Regions from separate parts of the Streptosporangium sp. NPDC005286 genome, predicted to be linked through region 1. Evidence: riboswitches for the same ligand, from Rfam matches in the RefSeq annotation. Region 1 holds a riboswitch; each other region holds the start of a gene.
The links. Region 1 has a riboswitch for cyclic di-AMP ahead of ABZU75_RS16315 (hypothetical protein). Riboswitches for the same ligand answer to the same signal wherever they lie in the genome.

Region 1 (7,034 bases):
GTCGATGTCGTAGGCGACGATCCCGCCGACCCGCTCCAGCCCGGCGAAGGCGTAGGTGCGGCCGCGCACCTCACCGACCGCGACCCCCTCGGGCTCGGGGCCCTTGTTGTCACTGCGGCTGTCGAAGGAGTCGTTCGCCTCGTTGTCGGCGTTGAACGCCTCGGGCAACTCCTTGGCGACGAGCCGCTCCAGCTCGTCGCCGGAGTCCCAGACGAGCTCTCCGGAGGCGGACCTGATCGAGATCGAACGGGCGCCGAACGCGTGCAGCTCGGTGTAGGCGCCGCTCGCGTCCCTGGGCGAGTCGACGGCCACGTTCAGCCGGCCGAGCTCGCCGTCCTTCTTGAGGTTCTCCGCGTCGGGCATCGCGAGGTTCAGCGACTTCACCCTGACCTCGTCGGCGTGGCAGCCCCAGTCACGCCCGTCACCCTCGTTCGCGGTGACCAGGTAGGTGCGCCCGCGGTCGCGGAAGTGCGCGATCCCGTCGGGCTGGTAGAGGCCCTTCACCGGCCTGGGCCTGATGTCGATCTTCCCGTCCCTGTCCGAGGCGTCGAAACCGCTCTTCGACCAGTCCTTCAGGCCCAGCGGGACGACGTCGCGGACCTCCACCCGCTTCAGGTCGACGATCGCGAGCGCGTTGTTCTCCTGGAGGGTGACGTAGGCGGTGTCACCGTCGACCGTGACGTACTCGGGTTCCAGGTCCTGGGCGGCGGTGGCCCCGGGACCGGTGATCCGCACCCCCTTGGCCCGCAGTCGCTCGGCGTCGAACTTCTGGAACCCCGCGGTCCGCACCGTCCAGCGCTTCAGATCGACGACGCTCACCGAGCCCTCGGGGTCGACCTTCTCCCCCTCGCAGTAGGAGGACGGCTCGCCCTCGTTGGCCACGACCACCCGGTGCCCGTCGGGGGTGAAGGTCACCATGTCGGGCAGCGCGCCGACGGTCACCTGCTTGAGCTTCTTCCCGCTCCGGGCGTCGAAGAAGGCGACGGTGCCCGGGTCGGTCTTGACCGCGGCCTGCTGGGCGACGGCGACCAGGCCGTCGCGTACCGCGACGCTGTTGGCCCCGGGGGTGGCCAGGGTGGCGACCTTGCGAGGCTTGCGCGGGTCGCGGATGTCGAGCACGTCAACGGTGCCGGCCTGCGCGTTCACGACGAACACCCGGCGGGTCTTGGCGTCGTACGCGGTGATCTCCGAGGCACCGGCGGCGACGGTGCCGGTGGTGTAGCGGCCGAGGAAGGTCAGTTCGATGCCTCGGGGGCCGGATTCGGCGGCGGCAGGGGCCACGGCCGCGGGCAGCAGGATCAGGCCGGTGGCCGCGGCGACGGCCGCTCGGGTGAAGGTCGTGGTGCGCATAGGAGAGATCCTCACGACATACCGTGACTCTCCCCTGACGCCGAGATGACCGGGAGATGAAGCCGTCCGGTCGGATGCGCTCCCGGACGTGCCGGTCATGTCCATTGACGCGATGACTACTGGCGGGCCAGGGGTTACGGTCAAGATGAGGGCCGGGAGAGAACCCGGGAGGGCATCGGGAGGGCATGATGACCATCGACGTACCCGAGGCTTACCGTCGCGCGCTGGACGACTTCGGCGCTCTCGTCCACCGGATCGGCCCCGACCAGTGGGAGAATCCGACGCCGTGCGTCGACTGGGACGTGCGCTCCCTCGTCAACCACGTGGTCGGCGAGAACCTGTGGGCTCCCGAGTTGCTGGCCGGGCGGGCCCACGCGGAGATCGGCGACGCCTTCGAGGGCGATCTGCTCGGCGACGACCCCATCAAGGCGTTCGACACCTCGGCCGTGCCCGCCATCCAGGCGGCGATCGATCACCGGGTCCTCGACCGCGTCGTCCACCTGCCCTTCGGCGACGTGCCCGGCCGGGAGTACATCACCGAACTGTTCGCCGACGCCCTCATCCACACCTGGGACCTGGCCCGCGCCATCGGCGCCGACGAGCGGCTCGACCCGGAGTTGGTCGCGGCCTGCGCCACCTGGTTCGCCGACGCGGAACCCGGCTACCGGCAGACCGCGGCCGTCGGGGAGCACCAGGCCGGAGAGCACCGGAAGGTGCCCTCCGACACCGACGCGCAGACCCGGCTGCTGGCCTCCTGGGGCCGCCGCGCGTGACCGCCCGTCCCCGTGGACTCGGCCTCTGTGATCAGTACGGCTAGCGAGCGGTCGGCCGCTTGCCGTGGTTGGCCTTGTGCTTCTTGCGGGCCTTGCCCTTACGCGATCTTCTGGCCATGCCGACCACCCCTTCCCTGAGGTCCTTCCAGGTCCCGCGAGTGCCGGTCTCCGTGATTCCGGACCCGTGATTCCGGACCCGTACGGGACTCGATGCCACCGGTTCAGACCTTCACGTTCCTCCTGCGACGCCCGGCGCACAAGGCCCGAACCGCGATCCGCCCCGCTCCGGTGGGTGCGTTGCCCCAACCTTGACGATCAGCGCCTCCCGCACCTGAGGATCCTCCCCTCCGGCCAGGTTCTAGGCTCGCCCTCATGCGCGAGAAGCTGATGGCCCGCTGGCTGTCCCTGTCCGGCCCCGAGGCCGAACCCCTCGGCCGTGAACTGATCACCCGGTACGACGAGCCGCACCGCAGGTATCACACCACCACCCACCTGGAGGCCGTGCTCGCCCACATCGACACCCTGGCCTCTCATGCCGAGCACCCGGACCTGGTACGGCTGGCGGCCTGGTTCCACGACGCCGTCTACGACCCGCGGCGCGGCGACAACGAGGAGCGGAGCGCCATCCTGGCCGAGCGCGCGCTGCCGGAGATGGGGCTCTCCCCCGAGGCGGTGGCCACGGTCGCCCGGCTGGTCAGGCTGACCGTCACGCACGCCCCCGCACCGGGCGACGCGGACGGGGCCGTGCTGTCCGACGCGGACCTGGCGATCCTGGGCGCGTCGCCGAAGGTCTACGCCGCCTACGCGACCGCCGTGCGCGAGGAGTACGCCTTCGTGCCCGACGACGCTTTCAGGTCCGGCAGGGCCGCGGTGCTGCGCTCGCTGCTCGACCTTGCGGCGATCTTCCACATCGCCGATCTGGAGGAGGCGGCGCGGGCGAACATCATGGCGGAGCTTGAGCGGCTGTGAGCAGGTGACCACCATAATTCAACAGTATTTCCCGGTACCCGCCGTGGTATTTTGGTGGAATCTGGTGAATTAAAGGGAGTGAGTCAATGCTCGCCCAGCAGCGGCAGCAGGCGATCCTGGAGAGGGTGCGGAGCAGGGGCGGGGTCAGGGTCGCCGATCTCGTCCGGGAGCTCGGCGTGTCCGACATGACGATCCGGCGCGACCTTGAGGTGCTCTCCGAGCGCGGGCTGGTGGAGAAGGTCCACGGTGGCGCCACCGCCACCGGGTCCGGCTCGACCGAGGAACCGGGCTTCGCCGCCAAGTCGGCGCGCCAGCAGGCGGAGAAGGAGACGATCGCCCAGCAGGCCGCCCGGCTCGTCCGGCCCGACACCGCCATCGCACTCTCCGCGGGAACCACGACCTGGACGCTCGCCCACCACGTGACCGACGTGCCCGAGCTGACCGTGATCACCAACTCGATCCGGATCGCCGACGTCTTCCACCGCTCCCCCAGGGCCGATCGCACGGTCGTGCTCACCGGCGGGGTCCGCACCCCCTCCGACGCGCTGGTCGGCCCGGTCGCGGTCACGGCGATCCGGGGACTCCACGTCGACACCCTCTTCCTCGGCGTGCACGGGATGAGCGCCCGAGCCGGGTTCACCACGCCCAACCTGCTGGAGGCCGAGACCAACCGCGAGCTGGTCGCCTCCGCGCACCGCCTGGTGGTGCTCGCCGACCACACCAAGTGGGGCACGGTCGGCATCAGCACGATCGCCGAGCTGGCCCAGGCCCACATCGTGGTCACCGACTCCGGCCTGGCCGAGGAGGCCCGCGAGGAGCTCGCCGCCTCGGTGGGAGAGCTGATCATCACAGAGCCACAGCAGGAGAGCGAGAGCGTCGGCCGATGAAGCGTACGATCACCCACCTGGCCGACGGCCGGGAGCTGTTCTACTTCGACCGCCGCGACGACACCGACCGCGGAGCGGTCGACAGCCGCGACCTGCCGCCCCGCCCCGCCGCCTCCGAGTTGCGTTACGACCCGCTGACCGAGGAGTGGATCGCGGTGGCCGGACACCGCCAGGGCCGCACCTTCCTGCCCCCGGCCAGCGAGTGCCCGCTCTGCCCTTCCACCTCCGGCAACCTCACCGAGATCCCCTCCGCGGCCTACGACGTGGCGGTCTTCGAGAACAGGTTCCCCTCGTTCTCCACCTATCTGGGCGACTATCAGCAGGTTGGCGGGTTGAGTGAGGTCCGCCCCGGGATCGGCCGCTGTGAGGTGGTCTGTTTCACCGCCGAGCACGACTCCTCATTCGCGATGCTCCCCCCCGAGCAGGTGGAGCTGGTCATGGAGGCCTGGATCGACCGTACGGCGGAGTTGTCGGCGATGCCGGGCGTGGAGCAGGTGTTCTGTTTCGAGAACCGGGGAGCAGAGATCGGCATCACCCTGGCCCACCCGCACGGCCAGATCTACGCGTACCCCTACGTGACCCCGCGCACCAAGCTGACCCTCGGGGCGGCCGGGCGCCACCGGGAGCGGACCGGCGGCAACCTGTTCGCCGACGTGCTCGCCGCGGAGCGGGAGGCCGGGGTCCGGGTGGTGGCCTCGAACGAGCACTGGACGGCGTTCGTCCCGGCCGCGGCGCGCTGGCCGGTGGAGGTTCACCTCTACCCCCACCGGCAGGTCCCCGACCTGGTCGGACTGGAGCCCGCGGAGCGCGCGGCGTTCGGACCGCTCTACACCGACGTGCTCCGCCGCCTCGACGGGCTGTTCGGCGTGCCGATGCCCTACATCGCGGCCTGGCACCAGGCGCCGGTCAACACCGGTCGCGACCTGTCGTACGCGCACATGGAGCTGTTCAGCATCCGCCGCGCGCCGAACAAGCTGAAATATCTCGCCGGCTCCGAGTCGGCCATGGGTGCCTTCGTGAACGACGTACTGCCCGAGGAGGCAGCACACCTTCTGCGCTCTGTTGTCACGAACTAATCACCAATTGGTCTCGTCTTGAAGTCGCGTGACCCTGTGTTTACCACTACTATCCTTCCCACATCGGCTGCAACAGCCGATATGCCTAATCCCAGGCGCATCGCCCGGGAGCCGGGGAACCACCGCACCTGGGGTGAAACCACTTCGGTGGAAGGGCGTTCTCCAGCCCGAACCCGTCAGCTAACCCGGTAGGCGGAAGGAGAGGAGAGTTCGTGGCGGCCCCGTCCCCCACGTTCCGTCGGCATGCGGCTCTGGCCCTTTGTTTGAGCCTGGTCGCCACGTTCACCCTCGGTGCCCCCACCGCGGGAAGCGCGGAACCCAAGCCGACCGAGGCCAAACTCCGCGCCGAGCTGGCCAAGCTCGGCAAGAAGGTCGACGGGCTGATCGAAGCATACGCGGCCAAGCGCGAGTCCCTCAAGAAGGCACAGAAGGCCGAGGCCGTCGCCAAGCAGAACCTGGCCAGGGCCTCCGACCTCTACGCCAGGGCGGAAAAGCAGGTCGACTCCATAGTCCAGCTCCGCTACCAGAGCAGCATCGGAGGGCTGCCCGCGCTGCTGTTCGCCGACGACATGGGTGGAGCAGCGGTGATGGAGCAGCTCACCGCCCAGCAGAGCGCGCACCTGCAGGGCTTCGCCGAGAGCTTCGAACGCAGGAAGAGGGCGACCGAGACGGCCGCCAGGCTCACCGACGAAATCGGTGAGGAGGCCAAGGAGATGCAGACCCAGCGTGACGAGGTCGAAGATCTGATCAAGGACATCAAGAACAGGCTCGACCAGCTCGCCCCCGTCGGCTCCGGGCGCCGCGCCGACGGCAGCTGGGCCCCGCAACTCCCCACCGGCGCCGACAACATCACCGACCGGACCCGGATCATGCGTGAGGCCGTCAAGAGACGCTTCAACCTCCCGTACGCCGTCGGTTGCTACCGGTCCGCGAACGACGGCGGCGAGCACCCCCTCGGCCGCGCCTGCGACTTCATGATGAGCACCGGCGGCACGATGCCCTCAGCCGCCAACCTCCGGCTCGGCGACGAGATCGCCGCCTGGGCCATCAAGAACAAGTCCAAGCTCGGAGTGAAGTACGTGATCTGGCGCCAGCGCATCAACCACGGCTCCGGCTGGAGAACCATGTCCAACCGCGGCGGCATCACCGCCAACCACTACGACCACCCGCACATCTCGATGTACTAGAAGGGATGCATACACGAGCTGAAATGATGTTCGTGTCGGTAGGTGATCACGCAGAGGCAGGCCGCCGGTTCGGGAAGGCCTGACCGCGGCTGGGGCCGGCGAGCTTGGTGATCATTGCGGCGACGGGTTGACGAGCCTGCCTTCGTAGGCGGCGATGACGAGCTGAGCCCGGTCCCGGGCGTGCAGTTTGGCCAGGAGTCGGCCGATATGGGTCTTGACCGTGCCGACGGTGAGGTGCAGGTGCTCGGCGATCTCGGAGTTGGACATTCCCCTGCCGATGAGGGTGAGCACCTCGCGCTCGCGCTGGGTGATGTCGTCGAGGTCTCGCGCGGCCGAGGCGGGGTGGGGGCGTCGCAGGAATTCGGCGATGAGCCGACGGGTGACGGTGGGCGCGAGCAGCGCTTCGCCGGCGGCGACGACTTTGATGGCGGCCAGGAGCTCGGTCGCCGTGGCGTGCTTGAGGAGGAAGCCGCTCGCACCTGCCCGTAGCGACGCGTAGACGTATTCGTCCTGATCGAACGTGGTGAGGATCAGTACGCGGATGCCGGCGTCGGCCGGGTCGGCACAGATACGCCGTGTCGCCTCGATGCCGTCCATGTCCGGCATCTTCACGTCCATGAGGACGGCGAGACGGGCACGCGCCACCCTCCGGTGGGCGGTCGTAAGCGGGTCAGTTGCGGCCGGTGGAGCCCTCGGGTGGGGCGGGGGCGGTGGAACCGCGTACCACCAGTTCGGTGGCGAGTTCGACGTGGTGGGAGTCGACTCGTTCGCCTGCCGCCAGGCGCAGGGCCG
Region 2 (7,034 bases), on a different contig from region 1:
GGGGAAAAACGGGTGGCTCGCTTCCACCGAGGATGCGACCCCGCGGGTGCGCGCCGCCGCGGCGGTTCCGGCGAAACCTTGTTCTGCCAGGACTTCTGTTGTCGCAGCCAGGGGGGCACCTGCAGGCTCGTGCGGGGGCACGGTCGTGACTTAACCCCAAAGGCACTGACATATCATGAGTACTTCACGTAGCACCTAGTATGTCAATAGTGGGCGCGCGCTATGAAGAGTAGAACTTGACGACCTTTGAACAAGGCGTTTACCGTTCCTGGCGGACGGTATTCATTTCCGGCGTCTCGCGCCCGGTTTCCAGAGTGGGGGGAGTGACTCTTGATGGCATATCCAGAAGTGGATTCTCGCCATGGCGACAGCCCCCTGGGCATGAGTGATATCGGTCTCAGCGACGACGACCTCGTGCTGCTGGCTGAACTCGCCAAGGGCGTCACCGTCGACAGGGTGGGCCGCCGCCTCGATATCAGCGGCCGGACCGTCAGGCGCAGGCTCAGAGGCATCTGCGACCGCATCGGTGTCGCCACGGCGATCGAGGCCGTGGCCTGGGCGGCCCGCCGCCGCCTGATCTAGACCCTGCCCCTTGGCTGCCCTGCCCACCGCGGTCAGACGGCGCCTCACCGCGTTGCCGTCGTCACCGCACCTGCGGGCACCGTCCGAGGGGCGCAAGTCTGCGGGGTGCCCGTCTGACCGGCCCTCGGCACGGCAGGATTCGCCGCCCGGCCCAGGGCCGGGCGGCTCGCGATCCGTGACCGGCCCGGCTCAGCCGCTCAGTCGGAGATCCGCACCCCGCCGGCGAAGGGCCGGTTGTCGATCGTGGCGATGTGGATGACGTCACCCGTCCGGGGCGCGTGGACCATCAGGCCCGCGCCGATGTAGATCCCGACGTGGTGCAGGTCGCTGTAGAAGAAGACCAGGTCGCCTGGGCGCAGGTCGTTTTTGGAGATGTGGGTGCCCGCGGTCCACTGGTTGCCGGTGTAGTGCGGCAGGCTGATGCCGACCTTCTGGTAGGCCCACATGACCAGCCCGGAGCAGTCGAAGGAGTTGGGGCCCTCGGCGCCCCAGACGTACGGCTTGAGTTGCTGGGTGAGCGCCCAGCGGGCCGCCTCCGCCGCCTTGCCGCTGCCCACGATGGGCACGTCGACCTTCACCCGGGCACCCCTGTTGCTGACGGCCCTGGTGCGCACCTCGCTGAACAGGTCGCTCTCGACCCGCGCGACCAGTCGCTCGATCTTGCTGCGCTTGCCCTCGATCTCCTCCAGGAGCACCTTGACCTCTGAGGTCCTCGCCTTGGCGCTGGCCTGTGCCCGCTCGGCGGCCTCGATCGCCCGGCCGACCTGGGCGACCTCCTCGCTCTGCTGCTGCTGGAGGGCGTAGTTGGTGGTGGCCTGGTCGAGGAAGGTGTCGGGGTCGGTCGCCTGGGTGAAGGCGAGTCCGGAGTTCAGGCCGCCGGACATGTAGTTGCTCTGCGCGAGGAGGGTGGCCTTGGTGCGCCGGGTTGCGAGCTCCGACTCGCTCGTCGCGAGGGTCTTCTTGGCGCTTTCCGCGGCTCGCTGGGCCTGCTTGAGCCTGACCCGCTCGCCGTTGTACTGCTCGGCGAGCGTGCCGATCTCCTCGTGCAGCTTCTCGGCCTGCTTGGCCAGTTGCTGGAGGCTGGGCTCGGGATCCGCCGTGGCCGAGACCAGGGGGGTGCCGAGGGTCATGATGGCGAACGCCAGGCCGATGACCGCCATGCGGCGACTCCGCCTCCGCGGCGCGCGTTCTCGACAGCGGGCGTCGCCGCCCGCGTGCTCTCCTGCGCGGTCGCGCATGCGCTTCACCAACGGGCTCCTCTCCTCGGCCGCCTACCGGGTTAGCTGACGGGTTCGGGCCGGAGGCAGCCCTACCGGGTGCGCCGGTGGCACTCGGATTCACCCCGAAGGACGTGGTGGGTCCCCGGTTCCCCTGGTCGGGAGATTCGGCGGGTCAGGCTTTTACGTCTCTGACATCGAGCACGGAGATTAGTGCACTCGTGGTTCCTGCTCAACCAGAACTGCGAACTCAGTAGAGGTTTCGCAACTGAAATGTCACGGAAAGATCACATGCCAATATGATCAACATGGCCATTACGCTGCCTTTGCCTTCCTCGCGGCGGGCGTGGCGTGGGTCTTCCCAGGTCCGGGACCGTGCCAAAGATGAGCTGCGACACATTGGAGGCGTCGTGCGCCCAGCGTGGTAATCCAACTACCAAGGGTCATGTGATGCCCCCGGGGCGAGAGTTAAGGATGAGCCGTAATTGAAGGCCGGAGAGGACGTACGCTGATCGGTCATGGAGCAGCTTGCGGAGCATTCTCCCGTGCCGTTCGCGAATCCCGGGAAAGAGGGGGAGCAGCGAACCGGATCCGAGGGAGAGGAGCGGGGGTCACCCGCTCCCGGCGCCACCCCGGCGGTCACGGTCCGCCGCGCCCGCACCCCGGACGTCCGTGCCATCAGGCGGCTCGTCGACACCTACGGTGGAGCCGGCCCGCGCCTGCTGGAGAAGGCCACCGTCACCCTGTACGAGGACATCCAGGAGTTCTGGGTCGCGACTGACGCGGAGGGGATAATCCTCGGCTGCGGGGCGCTTCATGTTCTCTGGGAGGATCTTGCCGAAATTCGGACCGTTGCCGTCGATCCGACCCGCAGGGGAATGGGAATCGGCCATCGGATCGTCTCGGTGCTCATCCGCACGGCCGCTGAGCTGGGCCTGCGCAGGGTCTTCTGCCTGACCTTCGAGGTCGGCTTCTTCGCCCGGCACGGATTTCAGGAGATCCAGGGCACACCCGTCGCCCCGGAGGTCTACGCCGAACTTCTCGCCTCCTACGACGAGGGCGTCGCGGAGTTCCTCGATCTGGAGCACGTCAAGCCCAATACCTTGGGAAACACCCGGATGCTGCTGCACCTGACACACGAGCCCGACTCTGATGACTTTAGAGATGACTGACTGGAAAGGTGACTGTTGATTCCTATGTCGATACCTTGTGCAGCAGCAAGCATGTGCGTCTGACATTTGCCACATGCGCAGTCTAAGTGAGGTGACGCGGTGAGCAACGGACAGCCGCCGTATCCACAGGATGATCCCGAGCGCAGTCGCACACCTTCGGGACAGCCGGATTACGGGCAGCACAACCAGGGTCGAGCCCCTGGCGAACTCGACCCCGACGTGACGATCATGGGATATCGGTCGGAGGGATCGCAGCCGAACACCGGCCCGGGGGTGGCCCAGCCCGGCTATGGTCAGCAGGGCTACGGCCAGCAGCAGGGGTACGGGCAGCAGCAGTCGTACGGCCAGCAGGGGTATGGGCAGCAGCAGTCGTACGGTCAGCAGGGCGGGACGGACGCGTACGGCCAGCAGCAGGGCTATGGCCAGCAGGGCGGGACCGGCGCCTACGGTCAGCAGCCCGGCTACGGGCAGCAGGCGTCCCACGAGCAGCCCGGCTACGGCCAGCAGCCCGGTTACGGGCAGCAGCAGCCGTCCCAGCCGGGTTACGGGCAGCAGCAGCCCGGCTACGGCCAGCAGCCCGGTTACGGGCAGCAGCAGCCGTCCCAGCCGGGTTACGGGCAGCAGCAGTACGGTCAGCAGCAGCCCGACTATGGCCAGCAGCCCGGTTACGGGCAGCAGCCCGACTACGGCCAGCAGCCGGGTTACGGCCAGCAGCCCGGCTATGGGCAGCAGCAGTACGGGCAGCAGGGGTACGGCCAGCCTTACGGCGGCCCCCCCGGTGCTCCCGGCCCGCTCGCCGAGTGGTGGCAGCGCCTGGTGGCGCGGATCATCGACGCGATCATTCTGGCGATCCCGGGGGTGATCATCAGTGCGGTGCTGACCGGCCTCCTGGTGACGGCTCCCAGTTTCAACCTCGCGACGGGCGCCAGCACCGACGGGAGCGGCGTCTTCCTCGCGAGCCTTCTCGTCTCCCTGGTCAGCGCGGCGATCTACTTCGCCTACGAGTTCTTCATGATCAGTAGGGGGGGGCAGACCGTCGGCAAGATGGTCATGGGCATCAAGATCGTGCCCGTCGGCAGCACCCTGCCGCCGGGCGGGCTCAGCTCCGACGTCGCGCTCAAGCGCGGCGGTGTGTTCTTCGGCCCGCAGTTCCTGAGCTGGATCCCCCTCCTCGGCTGGATCGTCAACATCTTCAGCCTCGTGAACGTGCTGTGGCTGCTGTGGGACAAGCCCCTGCAGCAGGCGCTGCACGACAAGGTGGCCGGGACGGTCGTCGTCAAGATCAAGTAGTTCCGGGTAAATCGGGGCCGGCGGTTGAACCGCCGGCCCCGATTTCGTACCCGGACCAGAAAAACGAGGACCTTGGCGGTGGGTAACCGCCTCGGCCACGGAAGCCGCGGAAGCGTAAAAATCATTTGCCATGCCATGGGCGACGCGGGGGGACTTATGATCGAGCCCCGGCGTGCTCCGGCGGAATATTCGTGTTTGAGGCCGGACAAGGGGCTCAGGAGAGCCCGCAAGCCGCTATGAGACGCCAATGCCGGATCTGCCCCCGTCGAGGGTTCGCACACCAGTCATCGAATGGTGGGACCGGCTCGCCTCCCGCATCCCCGGTGACGGCCCGCGGGTTTCTCTCCTTCACCTTCCGTCGCGCGTTCAGGGGTCTTCTCACGGAGCTGGATCATGGGTGTGTGGTGTTGCCCGGGTTGTCCCGTGAGCCCATCGTCTTTGGTGGTTATACGGTCTACGACTATGTACTCCACGCCAGAGTGGGTCGTACTCTTGGCAAGAAAGCGTTGAAGATCCGTCTTGTTCCGTAGGCTTGCGTCGCATCGGCTGCCGCCCGGGTGATGAAGCGAGCCGCTCTCCATCCGGGTGTTCTGCCGGCGGTGGACATTCTCGCGATGAACCCGCCCGCGGTGATCTCCGGTTCCGTGACAAGGCGTTGTTCATCCCGGCGGGAAGGCTCTCCCACCAGGAGCTTCGCCCCTCCGAGGCCGGTGGCGCAGCGGCCGGAGAGCGGGCGGGCATTGGTATTTCCGAAGGCGACGATGATCACTTGATCGTCCTGTCGGTTTTTCCCTGCGGCTTTACGACTGCAACCGGTAAGGCGGCTGGAGAGAAGCATTAGGCTGGAGAGTGACGGGCATGGTCGCCCCTGCTGACGCACGTCGCCGTCCGGTGGCGCTATGGTCATCTGTGGGCGGTTCCAGACTGATCGGGCGGACACCCGCGTGGCTCGGGAGTCGTCGCCAAATTTTCATGGTCTCCAGAAAGCCACCTAGCGGTACGGAGCGAGGACGAATGTACGACGTATTGTCCGCGTTGATACCTCCGGCGGTCGTCGGCGGAGCCTTCATCTTCGGAGTCGTCAAGCTACTTCGGAGTGAAGCCGCCGGTCGCCGGCCAAAACAGTCCGACCCGGCCGAGTCGCAGAACAGCTGATCCACCGGAGCGCCGACTGAGAGTGTCTCGGTCGGCTGTGAGAATCGCCGGGCTCCTGGAATTGCCGCTCTTCGATCGCGGGTATATGTTTAGCTTGCGAATGAAACAATACTCCGCGAAAGGATTGTGTAGATGGCCAAGCAGATCCAGGAGATTCTCATCGACGACCTCGATGGGGGCGAGGCCAATGAGACTGTCGCCTTCGCGATTGACGGCACCAGCTATGAGATTGACCTGAGTGACGTTAACGCGAAGAAGCTCCGCGACTCCCTGTCGCCTTTCGTGCAGAGCGCCCGTCGTTCCGGCGCGCTGGCACCCCGCCGCCGCCGCGCGGGTGGCGCGCGGGCACTCACGCGAGAGAAGAGCGCCGACATCCGGGCATGGGCGAAGTCCCACGGCCTTAATGTCAGCGAGCGCGGTCGAATCGCCTCCAAGATCGTCGAGCAGTACGAAGCGGCTCACTAGATCGGCTCAGTGGATCGAGTGAATCATGCGGTTATGGCGGTCACGGTGGGGTCCGGTGGCGGCCATGACCGCATGATGTGTTTGTCTGGTGGACAAACGTCGTTCGCTTGCGGCGTAGCGGGAACATCCCACCCCCCGTAAGTAGTTGGATGGAGGGTGAACGCCCTGCTCTCGGGGAACGTCTTCTGCATAGAGCGGTCGCCGGGTCGGGGCTACCATGCGGGATGACAGGGCCCGGATATCCCGGACCTGCCTGACCGCTCTGTGAGGAGCGACGAGATGTTCGAGAGGTTCACCGACCGCGCACGGCGGGTTGTCGTCCTGGCCCAAGAAGAGGCCCGGATGCTCAACCACAACTACATCGGTACGGAGCACATTCTTCTTGGCTTGATCCATGAAGGTGAAGGCGTTGCCGCCAAGGCTCTGGAGAGCCTCGGCATCAGTCTTGAAGGTGTGCGTCAGCAGGTCGAGGAGATCATCGGCCAGGGCCAGTCCGCGCCGTCGGGGCACATTCCGTTCACCCCGCGTGCCAAGAAGGTCCTTGAGCTGTCCCTGCGCGAGGCGCTGCAACTGGGTCACAACTACATCGGCACCGAGCACATCCTGCTCGGCCTCATCCGTGAGGGCGAGGGCGTGGCCGCCCAGGTGCTGGTGAAGCTGGGCGCCGATCTCAATCGGGTCCGCCAGCAGGTCATCCAGTTGCTTCACGGCTACCAGGGCAAGGAACCGACCGCCGCCGGCGGTCCGGCCGAGGCCGCTCCTTCGACCTCTCTGGTGCTTGACCAGTTCGGCCGCAACCTGACCCAGGCCGCTCGTGAGGGCAAGCTCGATCCGGTCATCGGCCGGGAGAAGGAGATCGAGCGGGTCATGCAGGTCCTGTCCCGCAGGACCAAGAACAACCCGGTCCTGGTGGGTGAGCCCGGCGTCGGCAAGACCGCCGTTGTGGAGGGCCTGTCCCAGAAGATCGTCAAGGGCGAGGTGCCCGAGACGCTCAAGGACAAGCAGCTCTACACCCTGGACCTGGGCGCCCTGGTGGCGGGTTCGCGCTACCGCGGTGACTTCGAGGAGCGCCTGAAGAAGGTCCTCAAGGAGATCCGCACCCGCGGCGACATCATCCTGTTCATCGACGAGCTGCACACGCTCGTCGGTGCGG
Region 3 (7,034 bases), on a different contig from region 1:
GGCAAGGACGTCGGCACGGACCTGCTCGGGTCCGCGACCGTCGACGGCAAGGTCTACGGCCTGCCGTGGTATATCGGCATCCGGGCCCTCTACTACCGCACCGACGTCTTCGAGGAACTCGGCCTCAAGCCGCCCACGACGATCAAGGCTCTGACCGAGACCGCCCGCGAGATCCGTGAGAAGAAGCCCGACCTGTACGGCGTCGCCGTCGGAGGGGAGTACACCTTCGGCGCGCTGCCCTTCGTCTGGGACGCCGGAGGCGACATCGAGAGCCTCGACGGCGACGCCGCCCGCAAGGGTGTGAAGAACTACACCGACCTGCTCAAGGATGACAACTGCCCGCCGCAGGCGTGTGCGAGCCTCACCGGCGGCAAGACCGTCGAACTGTTCGCCAGTGGCAAGGCCGCGATGGGCATCCTGGGCAACTTCAGCAGGTCCGCGGTGGATGCGGGCGCGGCGGCGGGCAAATACGCGGTGGTGCCGCTGCCGGGCACCGAGGAGGGGACGATCGCCCCGGCCTTCTCCGGCGGCAACAACCTCGGCGTCATGAAGAACAGCGGGCACCGCTCGCTGGCCGTCAAGTTCGTCCAGTTGCTGGGTGGCAAGACCTACCAGACCAAGATGTACGAGGCCATGGGTAACCTGCCCACCCTGACCTCCGCGCGGGACGAGCTCGCGGCCTCGGACCCCTTCCTCAAGCCGTTCCTCGACACCGTCGCGGCGGGCACCCGCTTCGTGCCGATCGACCCGGCCTGGGTGAAGATCGACAACCAGAAGGTCATCCCGACCATGCTGCAGAAGATCGCCACGGGGCAGTCCACAGTCGAGCAGGCCACCGAGGAGGCCGCCACGGCGGTGAAGGCGGCGTTCGGCCGGTCATGACCACCGCCACCACGACGACGGCGGGCTCCGGGGCCGGGGTCCGCCGGGCGGTGCCGCGCCCCGGCGGCGGGCTCAGGCCGTGGCTCTACCTGCTGCCCTCTGCCGCCGTGCTGCTGCCGCTCTTCGGCTACCCGATCTACATGCTCGGCCTGCTGTCGGTGTTCGACTACCGGCAGGCCCAGGTCAGCGGGGGAGAGCCGACGAGGTTCATCGGCTTCGAGAACTACGCGACGCTCCTGGGCGACCAGCGCTTCTGGTCGGTGCTGGCGCAGACCCTGGTGTTCGCCGCGGCCCTGGTGGTCGCGACGCTGGCCGTCGGCGCGACCCTCGCCGTCGTGCTCACCAGGGCGGGCCGGGTGCCCCGGCTGCTGCTGTCGCTGGCGGCCATGGCCGCCTGGGCCGCGCCCGCCATGACCGGCTCGACGGTCTGGATGTTCCTCTTCGACGCCGACCTGGGCCTGGTCAACCAGGTCCTGGGCATCGAGGGCTATAACTGGTTCTACGACAAATGGGTGACCTTCGGGGTGGTCGGTGCCACGGTGGTCTGGCACTCCTTCCCATTCGTCATGGTGACCCTCTACGCCGGGATCCAGGCCATTCCGGTCTCCGTCCTGGAGGCGGCAGCCCTGGACGGCGCCTCCGCGTGGAACTCGTTCTGGCAGATCATCGTGCCGATGCTGCGGCCGCTGATCACGATCGTGGTCATTCAGTCGATCATCTGGGACTTCAAGATCTTCACGCAGATCTATGTGATGACCAACGGCGGCGGCATAGCGGGGCAGAACTCGGTGCTCAACGTCTACGCCTACCAGACGGCCTTCGGCTCGTCGGAGTACGGGCTTGGCGCGGCGATCGGCGTCGTCATGACCCTGATCCTGCTCACGGTCACCCTCTTCTACATCCGTGCCCTCTACCGTACGGGGGAGAAGCTGTGAGCAGGTCCCGCCTGGTCGCCAACGCGGTGGCGCTGGTCACCGCGTTCGTCACCTTCTTCCCGATCTACTGGATGGTGCTCTCCGCGCTCAAGCCCGCCGGGGAGATCCAGTCACTCCAGGTGCGCCCATGGACCCTGGCACCCACCTTCGAGCACTTCCGGCGGGTGCTCGGTGGCGAGAACTTCGGCCGCTACCTTCTCAACAGCCTGGGTGTCGCCCTGACCGTCGTCGTCCTGTCCGCGCTGGTGGCCTTTCTCGCCGCGGTCGCGGTGACCCGGTTCCGTTTCCGGTTCCGTACCACCGTGCTGATCATGTTCCTGGTGGCGCAGATGGTGCCGGTGGAGGCGCTCACCATCCCGCTGTTCTTCCTCGTCCGCGACCTCGGCGGGGTGGTGCCCGGAGTGGGCCTCAACACCCTGGGCTCGCTCGTCCTGGTCCACCTGGCGTTCTCGCTGCCGTTCGCCGTCTGGATGATGAGGGGGTTCGTGGCCGCGGTGCCCGAGACGCTGGAGGAGGCTGCGATGATCGACGGCGCGAGCCGGCCGGTGATCCTGTGGCGGATCCTCTTTCCCCTCGTCGCGCCGGGACTGGTCGCCACGAGCGTCTTCTCGTTCATCACCGCCTGGAACGACTTCATCTTCGCCAGGACCTTCATCATCTCGGCCAGGGACAACCAGACGCTGCCCTCGGCCCTGCTGGTCTTCTTCAAGCCCGACGAGAACGACTGGGGCGGCATCATGGCGGCCTCGACGCTGATGACCGTTCCTGTGCTGATCTTCTTCGTGGCCGTCCAGCGCAGGCTGGTGGCCGGGCTGGGTGGGGCGGTGAAGGACTGACACCCGCCGGGCTCCGTTCCCCTCTGTACCGATAATTTTTGCCTGGACCAGGGCAGAACTGTCCCTCGGGATGGTTGACAGGCCAAAATTGGTCCGTGGTCAGGATCGGATCGGTAGGAATGAGCGATTGCGAGGGTGGGAGGCTTCCGCCAGTTCTGGGCCAGTTGTTCGCTGACGAGGCCGACGGGAGCAGCGGGGGCGAGGGCCGGAGGCTCTCGGTGGACCTGCCACCGGGTGACGTGGTGTGGCCCGACCCCGGTTACGCTCAGCTCTCCTTTCGTCGCCGTCCGGCGTTCTGGCTCAGTGAGGTGGCCGTCTCAGGTGAGTACTGGGCACGGCTGCGGGCGCAGCACGAGCACTCCGGCCTGTGGCCGGTGCTGCTGGAGGACTCGGTGCAGCCCTGGTCGGCCGGTCAGATCGCCCCGGACACCGCCGTCGAGATCGACAACTACCACGCCGCCGCGTTCATGGGCGAGGTCTGGTCCGACTGGATCGCCAAGGCTCACATCGACCAGCTCGAAATCCTCGCCCCCTTCGGAGTCGAATGTCCGGGTCCGGCCCCGGCGGGAAGGCTCGCCGCCGATCCCGGTGTGGTCGCCGACTGGTACGCGGGCCTGGTGGCCGAGCGCAGGACCCCGCTCGGACTCGTCGCGGTCGAGCGCGGGGCCGACGCCCTCGCCGTCATGGGCTGGCAGGGCGCCCTGAACCACAACGAGTGGATGGTCCCGCTCGCGGCGGTGGTACGGAGCTGGGAGGACAGGTTCGGGGTGCGGCTGGTCGGGATGGGGTTCAACACCCTCGACCTCAGCGTCGCCGCGCCCCCGACGACCTCGGAACACGCCCTGCACGTCGCCGCGGAGCACTGGACGTTCTGCCCCGACAGCATCATCCAGGGCGCGGGGAACCTCATCGACTACGCCGAGCAGATCAAGGGCAGGAACGCCTGGTCGTTCTGGTGGGACTGAGCTCGCCCGTCGTGGGTCCCCCTTCGTCGAGGGAGGGCTTCCTCGGAGAGCGTGTATTCCCCAATGTGGACCTTTGAGGGTGATCTACCTCGGGGATGGTCTCTCCCCGGGCGTGGAAGGGCTTCGGGTACGGGGCGCGGGGTGTGGATCACCCTCGCGCGACTGGGCTCCTCGTGGGCGCGGAAGGCCCTCGGATACGGGTCTCCGGGGTGTGAAACCCGAGATCGGCAAGACGTTCTCGCTGGTAGGGCGGTTGTTGGTGGGACGGGGTCTCCGATGGGCTTCTCTTGAAGCTTGTAGGTAGATCTTCTGGGGTTTTCATGACATTTGCTTTGCTTTGTCCGGTTTCGGTGGGTAGTGTCCACGGATATCGGTTGGCGACCTGCCCTTCACAAGAGGGAGCGGCCGGCCGACGTCGAATCCCACCGGGCCCGCAGGGTCCAGGGAACCGGGGAACCACTTTCCCGGGGTGAATCCGCCGCGAATGTGCGGCGGTAGGGCAACTCCATCGCCCGAACCCGTCAGCTAACCCGGTAGACGAGCTGGAGAGGAGATCCCCCTCATGGATCACCGCGTCACCGCGTCGGTGCCCGCCCTGCCCGTGCCGACCACCTGAACTTCATCTCCGTCCTTCGTCGCCGCGCCTGAGCGCGGCACCTGGACCGTGCTCCGCGTAGCGATCCGCTGATCTCGCCACGCCGCTTTTCCGAAGAGCGCGTCCCCGCCAGTGCACCCCTTGCCGTGTGTCGCAGCTGGCTGCCCCGTTCCCTCGTGAAAGAGCCCCTTCTTCATGCATCTCCCCTTTGACCTGCCCAAGAACGGTCTGATCAAGAACCTCTCGTACAAGAACCGTCTCATCACCGCCGCCCTCGTCGGCGCGAGCGTGCTCGTCTCCGGCGGCGTCGCCTCCGCGCTGCCCGCCTCCCCCGCCTCCGCCGCCCCGGCCTCCGCCGCCTCCCCCGGCACGGACACCGAGGTGGCCGCCAACGAGGTCGTGCTCCTCCAGGGCTCGACCAGGGCCTCCTACTTCTGGGACGACTCCTCGGGCCGGGCCGGCGACACCGGTCTGCCGGCCAGTGGCAAGCCGATGCAGAAGGGCATGATCGCCAGCCCGAGCTGGCCCCTGTTCACCGAGGGCTACGTCGTCTACAAGGGCAAGAAGGCCAAGTTCTTCGTCGGTGACCGCGGTCCCGGCGTGCCCTCCAACGTGGGCGTCATGATCGACCTTGACGCCAAGACCTTCGCCGACCTGACCGGTGGCCGGTTCAACCCCGGCACGCTCGGTGTGGACGGTAACGGCGGCATGGGCCACATCGACGTCAAGTACGTGGTCACCAAGTGGGGTGACGGCGTGGGCAAGAAGAACCACCCCGTGGCGTTCTCCACCGGTGCCTGGCGTTACCGGGACGCGAACCCGGCGAAGCCTCCGCAGACCGTCCTGGTCAAGGACGAGCAGTCCAAGAAGGCTGTGAAGACCCAGCAGGTGAGCCAGACGTTCGCCAAGCCCAAGATCATGTCCGAGCCCCTCACCGCGCCCGGGGCGATCGTCGCCGCCAAGCCGATCGCCCTGTCCGGCGCCGATGCCAAGGCCGCCGAGCAGGGTGTCCGGGACCTGGCCGCCACCGCCCCGGTGGCGGCCGCGACCCCGGCCGGGCCCTCCGCCACCACGGCCGCCACCCTGGCCCTGGCGGGAGTGCTCGCCGCGGGCGGTGCCACCTACCTGGTCGCCGGCCGCCTCCGCCGCAGGGCGGTCGCTGAGGAGAGCTGAGGCCCGGCGCGATCTCCGGCCGTCCCGCACCGACGCGATCGATGAGCTCACCGCCCCGGTAACGCCCGGGCGGTGAGCTCCTGCCGCGGCCCGTGCCCTTTCTGAAAGGGCACGGGCCGCGGCAGGATCAGACCTCGAGCCTCTCCTCGATGCCGCGCAGGACGTGCCGCGCGAGCGCGAGGTTGGCCCGGTTCCGGTCGAGGGCCATGTAGATGAACAGGCCTTTGCCGCTCCGGCCGGAGAGCGGGCGGATCACGTGGTACTGCGTGCCGAGCGTGATGAGGATGTCCTCGATGCCGTCCTTGAGACCGAGCGACTCCATGGTCCGCATCTTGGCCTTGACGACCTCGGTGTTACCCGCGGCCGCCACCTGGAGGTCGAGATCCTTGGAACCGCCGAGCGCGCCCAGCGCCATCCCGCTGTTGTAGTCGACGATGACCGCGCCGATGGCGCCGTCGATCGCCATCATCTCCTTGAGAGAGATGTCCATGTTGCCCATTTCTGTCTCCGATCACTGGGTTATCGACATGCGCGAGGTGATGGCGGCCAATCTGGCCGCCGTCTTGCGACCCTCCAGCCGGAGCAGCCCGAGGTTGGTCCCCGGGCGTGCCAGGACTGTGAGGACGATCTTGGGTCCGGCGGCGTAGCAGGCCGCGTAGCCGTTGGTGCCGGAGATCAGCGTCTCCTCGAAGGTGCCCTTGCCGGCCATGCCCGTCATCCGGCGGCTGAGGGCCAGGAGCGCGGAGGAGAGCGCGCCGGTCTGCTCGGCGGCGGTGTCGCGGCCCAGATCACTGGCCAGGGTCAGGCCGTCGACGCTGCACACGATGCTCCCGTCCACGTCGGGGATGCGCTCTCGCAGCAGCGCCATCTCCCGGCGTATCTCCTCACGCAGTTCCACCGACACCCTCCTTCCGATCAGCTTCAGCGTCCGCAGCCTTATCGGCGGCATCGAACCAGGCTCAAGTCAGTGCCTCCAATGCGTTCCTGAGCCGGATGAGCAGGTTGACGTCGGTCGGATCCCCGGTGGCTCCGGGGAGCGACGCAGGCGTCGCCAGGGAGCCCGTTCCGGCTGCCGGGATCTCCGTGGCCCCCCTCGTCCGTCTCGGCAGCGGGTCCTGCGCGGCGGGTGCGGCGGCCGCGTCGGGTTCCGGGACGCGCAGCAGCCCACGGGAGGCGAGCTGCCGTACGGCGAGCAGCACCGAGTACGCCGGGCGGCCCAGCTTGCGTGCCAGGTCGGCCGGGGTCGCCGTGGAGTCGGCGCCGACCAGCACCTCCCACTGCAGCGAGCTCAGCACCACCCGCTGGGCGGCGATGCGCCTCCGCGGGACGACCGGGAGCGTGTCCAGCTCCGCGGACGGCCAGGTCTGTTCCAACTGCGCCTTCCTCCGCTTGCACTCCCGGAGCAGGCCGGCCGCGTCGAAGTACCACTGCGGTCCGAGCCAGTGCCGCTCTCCCCGCCGGAACCTGGGCCGGTGCCCGGTCGACTCCAGCAGGAAGTAGCTGGCGTCGAGCACCGTGCTCAGCACGCAGAACTCCAGCTCGCCCCTGGTGAGCAGACCCTGGGCGAGGAGCCGGTCGCCTCCGAGGATCTGCGGGGCGGCGACCGGCGGCTCGCCGCCCCGCAGATCCTCGGTCGCGGACTGCCTGG
Region 4 (7,034 bases), on a different contig from region 1:
GAGCACCGGATAGGCGAAGGAGGCCGCCACCGTCAGCGCGAACGCGCCGGCCGCCGCCGGGATCCACCAGCGCCGGTAGCGCCGCGCCAGCGCGACCACCGCCAGAACCATGATCGCGGTCAGCGCGGTGCCGACACCGATGCTCTTGATCCGGTCAGTGGTCCAGGTCGGCCAGGTCTGGGTGGACAGCCCGAAGTCGCGCAGGTAGGTCTCCGACCACATCCCCAGCGGCCAGCGCAGCATCGCGACGGCCACCGACAGCGCCAGCACGCCGAGCAGCGCCCGCAACCACCACGGCCCCCGCAGCCGGCCGACGAGCCGCGCGCCCAGCGGGGTGCCCACCAGCACCCCCGCCACCACCAGCGTCAGGCCGAGGGAGAGGTAACCCGGTACGCTGACCAGCTTGTCGAACGCCTCGGACCTGGCGATCTGCTCGGCCGTGAAGTCGCGGGCCGGATCGGGGACGACCGCCGGGGCCCCCTCGGGCAGCTCCTGCCAGGGCGTGGTGAACGCCACGACCGCCAGCGTGACCACCCCCAGCGCGGCCAGCGCCCACCCTGCCGGCCGCACGCCCGAGGGCGCGTCCGTCGTGCTCAGCGTCATCAAACACCTCCAGCGTGGAGCCCGAACCCGGGGCCCCGTCCTTTGGATCTTCTGCCTGCCGCGGTCGGCCGGACGGCGCCTCGCCGAGTCGTCACCGGTCACCGCGGCACGCCGCGGCTCCCTCCCGTGCCTCGCGAGGCACCCGCCGACCACTCCTCGCCACGGCGAGATCCGCCAGGTGAGCCCTGGACCGGGAAAGGACACAAGGATGTCAGGCGAGTTCCTTTTCGAGGTAGTCACGCCACGCCACGGTGAGTTGGGCAGGCGACAGGCCGAGCGTGCCGGTGACATCGCCACCGTAGAGCCTCACCAGAGCCTTCTCGCCGAAGCGCTCCGCGATGAACCGGCAGGCGAGCCAGGCCTCCTCGTACGCCTGCGCGAGCCGCGGGGCGCCGGGGGCGAAGTCGGCGGGACCGGGGAGACGGGCGGGCAGGACTCCGGCGCGCACCTCGGCGGCCAGCTCGGCGGCGGCCGTCCGCACCGGGATCCCGGCATCGCGGTAGCCCACGTAGTCGGCGAAGCCCTCCGACAGCCACATCGGCACCCGGCCGCCACGGGTCGCGCCGGTGGCCACGTGCACGAGTTCGTGCGTGATCACCACGTCCCTGCCGGTCGTGCTGAGCCTCGCGTAGCCCGAGGGCAGGACGATCACCCGGTCCGCGGTCGCCATCGCGGCCAGGCCCCGGGTGCTCTCCGCTCCGGCGAGTGCCGCGGCCTCGGCGTCGGTGGCGGGGAACAGGATCATCGCTCGGACCGGCCCCCAGATCGCCGCGACCGCGCGGCGGGCCCGGTCGGCCCTGGCGGCCAGGTCCCGCAGGACGGCGGGCGCGACGTCGTGGCCGATCACGAGGGAGTGCTCGCCCCGGACGACGACGGCGGCACCGGGCCACAGGTCGCGAAGGTCGACGGGGAGTTCTCCGGCGCGGTGGAGAGGGTCGTGAGGAAGCGGGCCGGCTCCGGCCAGGAGAGGACCCGTCCCGGCCAACGGGCCCACGCTCATCAGCGCCAGCATCCCGGCGAGCACGGTGCGGCGCCCCTTCGGGACGGACATAACGATGTGATGCTAGCGGAACGTGGACCGGCGCTCCGGCCCTCGGGCCGGAGGTGAAGGCCCGCACGGGAGTGCCCGCCGGGGCGCGAGCGTGCCCTGACCTGCCGCGTTCTGCCGCCGGAGCGGAACGTGATCCGGTAGCGCGGATCCGCGCCGGCCCAGGCCGCCGGCCACGCGCTCGCGGCCTTCGCCGGAAACGGAGCGGCCCCGTCCCCGCACATGTGAGGAACGGGGCCGACGCCCCTGCTCAGGCTCCGGGCCGGACCGCTCCGGCGAAGGAGGACCGGTAGTACCCCTCCAGCTTCACGATCCGGACCGTCTTGCCGCTGCTCGGCGAGTGGACCATCCTGCCCTTGCCGACGTACATGCCGACGTGGCCCTTTCCGCTGAAGAACATCAGGTCACCGGGGCGCAGGTGGCTCCACGAGACCTTCTTCCTGATCGCCCGGTACTGGCTGTGCGTGATCCGGGGAATGGACACGCCCGCCTTGCGCCAGGCGTATTTGACGAGCCCCGAGCAGTCGAACGCGCCGGGACCGGAGGCGCCCCACCGGTACGGATCGCCGACCTGCTTCTTGGCCGTCGAGACGGCCTTGCGAGCCCGAACCTTCTGCAGGGCCGCCCTGCTCATCTTGGTCTTGACCTTGGTACCGGCCTTGGCCTTGGGCACGGTTCTCTTCGTGCTCTCGGCCTGCTCGGAGACTCCGGCCGCGGTGTTGACCAGGATCTCAGGGGTGCTGTCCGTCGTCGCCCTGGCCGCCGTCGGCCCCAGGGTGACCGCTCCGGCTGAGGCGGTCAGGGTGAGGGCGATGCCGCCGAGGGAAAGGCGGAAAAGGCGCGACAGACGGGTGTTACACGGGGTGGTAGACAGGATTTCTCCTTGGTGCTTCCACTGATGCCTACCGGGTTAGCTGACGGGTTCGGGCTTGGAAGATGCCCTACGGCGCAAATGCGCTGATTCACCCCTGGCCACGCTGTGTCGGGCCTTTTGGGTCCCCGGTTCCATGCCTCCTGGCTGCATAGATTCGGCGGGCCGCCGTGATGAGGTCCGTCCCCGGCAGGGGAACGGCGGCCGGTTGGATTTCTATAGGGACACCGGCCCGAAGACCGACATTCACCGCGACGGCATGGCTTGCACGTCGCGAGGCCAGAAGTTACCCCGATCTCCAACCTTCGGCAAAGCATTCGCCAAACAAGAAGATCAATAAGCCTTCGTGATCTTCCTGTTACCCCTGCTTAATGGCCATTTATGCTATTGAGATATGACTCTCGTCACACCCCCGGAATCACGCCCGACAAATCGCGATTTCTGTAATGTTCATCACATTTGCCATAATTCACGGTTGAAGCCGCGAGGGCGCCCTCTCCCGCCGCGGAGCATGGGTCAGCGCCGGACGCACGTGTAGGCGCCGTAGATCGATTCCCTGAAGTCCGCCTCGACGATCTCGAACCCGGCGGCGTCGAACATCGGCTCGAGAAGCCACCGGAAGGTGCTGTACTCGGTGCGCAGATGCTCGGCGTAGTCCTCGCGGGTATAACCCAGCGCGGGATCGTCGGCCGCGCCGTCGAGCCAGCGGCCGAGCACGGCGTCGGCCTCGGCCGGCCGGAAATCGAAGATCAGATCGCGCAGGCGCAGGACGCCCCCCGGTCGTACGATCCGCGCGATGCGGTCGAGTGCGACCGCCTTCCAGAAGTCGGGGAGCTGATGGAGGGCGTGACGGGTGTAGACCGCGTCCGCGGGTGGCCCGGCGTGCTCGTAGGAGAGAAAGCCCGCCCGCACGCATTCGAGGTTGGCCAGGCCGTCCTCGGCGGCCCGGACGGTCAGGAAGTCGTGCATCGCCGGGGAGACGTCGACCGCCACCACGCGCCGGAACCGCCGCGCCGCGGCCAGCGCGAACTGCCCCGTCCCCGCGCCGAGTTCCACGACCGTCGCCGTCTCCCCCAGGCCGCGCCCGGCGAGCGCGGCGAGGTCCTCCCCCGGATCGGGCCTGCCCTGCTTGCGGTCGAACCCGGCGACGAACGCGGCGTCGAGGTGCTCGGGACCGGCATGGGCGAGTTCGTCGAGCATCCATGAAGTGATCATGTTCCGATGCTGGCAGCGCCACCGCGCGCGACGCACCCGGTTTTCCGGCCGCCGGGACCCGCGCACCGCGCGTCAGGGGCGGACGGCTCCGACGAGGCGACGGCCGTAGGCCGAGAGCGGGACGACCTTGACGACGTCGCCGGTCTGCGGGGCGTGCACGATCTGCCCGTTGCCCGCGTACATGCTGACGTGGCCCAGGCCCTCACTGAAGATGAGGTCGCCCGGCTGGAGGTCGTTCAGCGAGACCTTGCGGCTGGTGCCCCAGCTCCACTGCTCCCAGGTGGTACGGGGGAGGCTGACCCCCCCGCTGCGCCAGGAGGCCTGGACCAGGCCCGAGCAGTCCCAGCCGCCAGGCCCCGTGCCGCCGTACTGGTAGGGCTTGCCGACCTGCGCGAAGGCGAACTGCAGGGCGGCGCGGGCGTTGCCCGAGGCAGGGCCGCTGTACTGGATCCCGGTGCTCTCGGGATTGCCCGTCTTGAAAACGTTGAGTTCGCGCAGGAGCTTCGTCTGAGCCCTGACCATCTTGTCGGCCTTGGCCTTCTCCTTGGCCAGTTCGCCGCGCGTCTCGTCGGCCTCGCTCAGCGCGCCCTTGGCCAGGTTCCTGTTGAGCCGCAGCGCCTTGGTGGCCTCGTCGAAGGCGCTCAGCGACTGGGCCCGGGAGGCCGACATCTGGTCGACCGAGGCCAGGCCGCTCAGCAGCGCGCCGGGGTCGGCCTGGTAGATCATGCCTTCCCAGCTGTTGACCGCGCCGAACTGGTAGGTGCTGACCGCCATCGCGACGAGCTCCTTGCGCAGCCCGGCGACCTGCTCGCTCTGCCGGGCGAGCTCGCTGTTCAGCGTCACGTACTTCTTCTTGGCCCGCTTCCACTTCTCCGAGGCCTGGTTGTACTTCTCGACGATCTGGTCGGCCTGCTCGTTGAGCTTCTCCAGCTTCTTCTTGGCCTGGGCGAGTGTCGGCTTCGGCTCCGCGGAGGCCCCGCTCACCGGCACCATCAGCAGCGCGAGGGCGAGCCCGGCCGCCACCGGTATCCGAATGAGTCCAACCGGCATACCCGCCACGGCCACGTCAACGCCTCCAGACTGCACAGACCTGCGGCGAATAGTACAGAACAAGTAAGGTTTAGATCACCTTTTCCCGTGTTTAGCCCTATAGCTGCAGGTAGCAGTCCCGGTCTCCCTGGGGCCCCGGATCGCCCGGTCAGCAGGCGGCGATGTCGCAGATCTTCGCGGTCATCTTCCTGGCGTCGCTCAGCTGCCTGGCCCAGTCGCTCTTCGCCGGCTTGGAGTACTCACCGCCCCAGAGGTAGACCAGGACCGCGTTGCCCTTCCTGACCAGCACGCTGCGGTCACCGCCCACGCCGGCCTTCTTGCCGTAGTAGACCTGCCCGGAGACCTTCAGCGCCTCGTCCCCGAGCCCGGTCAGGCGTGAGGAGACGTAACGGTAGGTGGAGCCCGCGTTGGTGTTGGAACCACAGGTGGTCAGGGCGGAACGCAGCTGGGCCACGGCTCCGGCGGCGGCGGCCTTCGAGCGGTACAGGATCACCTGCTCGACCTTCAGGAAGTCCGGGACGCCGGTGAAGGTCACCGTCCGCGCGGCGGTCCTGCCGGTCGCGGCCAGCGCGGCCCTGTCACACGGGTTGACGGCCAGCCGGGCCTTCGCCGAGTTGCTGACCGTCCAGTTGGTCTCGGGGTTGTCGTCCTTCTTCGCGGCGTCCTTCTCGTACAGCAGGAAACCCTTGGGAATGCCGGCCGCCGCAGCCGCGGCGGCGGGCGTGGCAACGGTCGCCCCGATGGCCAGAACGGCGACGGCGAGCGTTATGATCTTCTTCATCGAGTGCCCCTGGGGAGATCGAAATACCTTCCGGTGGTTCGATGCGCCGTCACCGGGAAAGGTTCACGCCCGCCCCAGACGTCTGAGAAGAAGCAGCGAGGGAACCGGCCGGGCGCCCATCCTGCGGACCGACTCGGCCACCTCCCGATCCGAGGAGACCACCGCGACCGCGCGTCCCGTGGGCTCGGCGCGGACCAGCTGGCGGATCAGGTCGTCGGCGATCTGCCCGGGGGCGCTGAACATCACCCGTACCCCCCTGGGTGCCGACACCGGGACCGGCCCGTTCAACTCGGCGCCGTCGAAAACGCAGGTCAGCTCGGTGCGGGTCTGCGCGTAGAGCGCGCCGAGGCCGGTGAGAAGGCGATTGCGCTGGTCGGCGAGGGTGAACGTACCGTAACCGGTCTTGGTCACGTTGTAGCCGTCGACGATCAGGTGGATCTGCGGCAGCGCGAGCAGCTGGTCGAGCAGGGCGGGGTCGTCGTCGGCGAGCGCTCGCGCGGGAACCGCCTGGACCCCCTGCCTGCCCGGCGCCACCGAGGCCACCGAGTCGGCGGGACGGTGGATGCCGGAGGGCAGGGCGAGCTCCCTGCGGAGCCCCGCGGCGGCGTCCTGCAGGGCGTCGAGCAGCATGCGGACCTTGGTGTCCTCCACGCTGCGGCCCTCACGGGCCGCCCTGCGCGTCGACTCCAGCTGACGCTCGGCGTCGGCCAGCCGCTCGCGCAGACGGCGCAGCTCGCTCTCCACGCTGCTCCCCGCCGAGACCGCGGCGGCCTTCGCCTCCTCCGCCGCCTCCCAGGCGTCGGCGGCACGCGCCTCCGCCGCCCTGGCCCGCTCCCGGGCCTCGTGCAGCCTGCGGCGCAGGTCGGAGACCTCCGAGCGCGAGGCCTTGAGCTGCTCGCGCAGCCGTTCGGACTCCTCCTTGGCCGCGCTCTTCTGGCCGGCCAACTGCTCACGCAGCCGGGAGAGCGTCTGCTCCTGCGCGGAGCCCTCGGCGACGGCGGCCGACCGCTCCAGGTCCGCGCGGGCCGCCTCCACCATGGCCGCCCAGCCGGGCGGCCGGGTCAGGTAGGCGGCGGCGGCCACCATGACGGGCTCGGCGGCCGGCGGGACCGCACCCTCGGCGAGACTCGCGACCAGCTCCGGCCAGCCCGCGGTCAGCGTCTCCGCGACCAGCTCGCGGAACTTCTTGTCGGTCTCCAGTTGCGCGGCGATGGGCGCGCCACCCAGCCTGGCGCGTTTGCGGGGGTCGAATTTGGCGATCCCCTTCAGCGGCGGCGGCACCGAGGCGGCGGGCATGGAGCCGAGGATCTGGGACGCCAGTTCCACGACGTGTAAGCGAACCTGCTCGGGTAACGGACGAGACAGGCCCTCTCCGGCTGAACTCATCACGGCCCCTACTCGGATCGGTCTTCACGTCAAGGGTACGGCTAGCGCACCCTGACCCCGACCTGACCGTAAGGCGGACG

Region 2: linked by a shared signal. The riboswitch ahead of ABZU75_RS06480 (NlpC/P60 family protein) and the one ahead of ABZU75_RS16315 (hypothetical protein) in region 1 are both predicted to bind cyclic di-AMP.
Region 3: linked by a shared signal. The riboswitch ahead of ABZU75_RS11885 (hypothetical protein) and the one ahead of ABZU75_RS16315 (hypothetical protein) in region 1 are both predicted to bind cyclic di-AMP.
Region 4: linked by a shared signal. The riboswitch ahead of ABZU75_RS05075 (C40 family peptidase) and the one ahead of ABZU75_RS16315 (hypothetical protein) in region 1 are both predicted to bind cyclic di-AMP.

Annotation. Positions count from the first base shown of each region.
Region 1 covers NZ_JBEXGU010000037.1:26,429-33,462, forward strand. Annotated here, with positions in the region: gene ABZU75_RS16290 (choice-of-anchor I family protein) at 1-1,350, opposite strand, end outside; gene ABZU75_RS16295 (TIGR03086 family metal-binding protein) at 1,536-2,123, shown strand; gene ABZU75_RS16300 (metal-dependent phosphohydrolase) at 2,496-3,092, shown strand; gene ABZU75_RS16305 (DeoR/GlpR family DNA-binding transcription regulator) at 3,179-3,979, shown strand; gene galT (galactose-1-phosphate uridylyltransferase) at 3,976-5,055, shown strand; cyclic di-AMP (ydaO/yuaA leader) riboswitch at 5,128-5,264, shown strand; gene ABZU75_RS16315 (hypothetical protein) at 5,319-6,242, shown strand; gene ABZU75_RS16320 (response regulator transcription factor) at 6,354-6,860, opposite strand; gene ABZU75_RS16325 (LacI family DNA-binding transcriptional regulator) at 6,913-7,034, opposite strand, start outside.
Region 2 covers NZ_JBEXGU010000011.1:504-7,537, forward strand. Annotated here, with positions in the region: gene ABZU75_RS06475 (LuxR C-terminal-related transcriptional regulator) at 382-582, shown strand; gene ABZU75_RS06480 (NlpC/P60 family protein) at 780-1,742, opposite strand; cyclic di-AMP (ydaO/yuaA leader) riboswitch at 1,835-1,982, opposite strand; gene ABZU75_RS06485 (amino-acid N-acetyltransferase) at 2,318-2,971, shown strand; gene ABZU75_RS06490 (RDD family protein) at 3,071-4,261, shown strand; gene ABZU75_RS06495 (Lsr2 family protein) at 5,549-5,881, shown strand; gene ABZU75_RS06500 (ATP-dependent Clp protease ATP-binding subunit) at 6,161-7,034, shown strand, end outside.
Region 3 covers NZ_JBEXGU010000023.1:66,422-73,455, forward strand. Annotated here, with positions in the region: gene ABZU75_RS11865 (extracellular solute-binding protein) at 1-882, shown strand, start outside; gene ABZU75_RS11870 (sugar ABC transporter permease) at 879-1,817, shown strand; gene ABZU75_RS11875 (carbohydrate ABC transporter permease) at 1,814-2,653, shown strand; gene ABZU75_RS11880 (DUF4253 domain-containing protein) at 2,818-3,618, shown strand; cyclic di-AMP (ydaO/yuaA leader) riboswitch at 4,022-4,173, shown strand; gene ABZU75_RS11885 (hypothetical protein) at 4,409-5,386, shown strand; gene ABZU75_RS11890 (hypothetical protein) at 5,514-5,885, opposite strand; gene ABZU75_RS11895 (roadblock/LC7 domain-containing protein) at 5,898-6,284, opposite strand; gene ABZU75_RS11900 (hypothetical protein) at 6,346-7,034, opposite strand, start outside.
Region 4 covers NZ_JBEXGU010000008.1:18,084-25,117, reverse strand. Annotated here, with positions in the region: gene ABZU75_RS05085 (M48 family metallopeptidase) at 1-603, opposite strand, end outside; gene ABZU75_RS05080 (hypothetical protein) at 815-1,654, opposite strand; gene ABZU75_RS05075 (C40 family peptidase) at 1,902-2,324, opposite strand; cyclic di-AMP (ydaO/yuaA leader) riboswitch at 2,536-2,695, opposite strand; gene ABZU75_RS05070 (class I SAM-dependent methyltransferase) at 3,039-3,737, opposite strand; gene ABZU75_RS05065 (NlpC/P60 family protein) at 3,810-4,787, opposite strand; gene ABZU75_RS05060 (hypothetical protein) at 4,936-5,568, opposite strand; gene ABZU75_RS05055 (NYN domain-containing protein) at 5,632-6,894, opposite strand.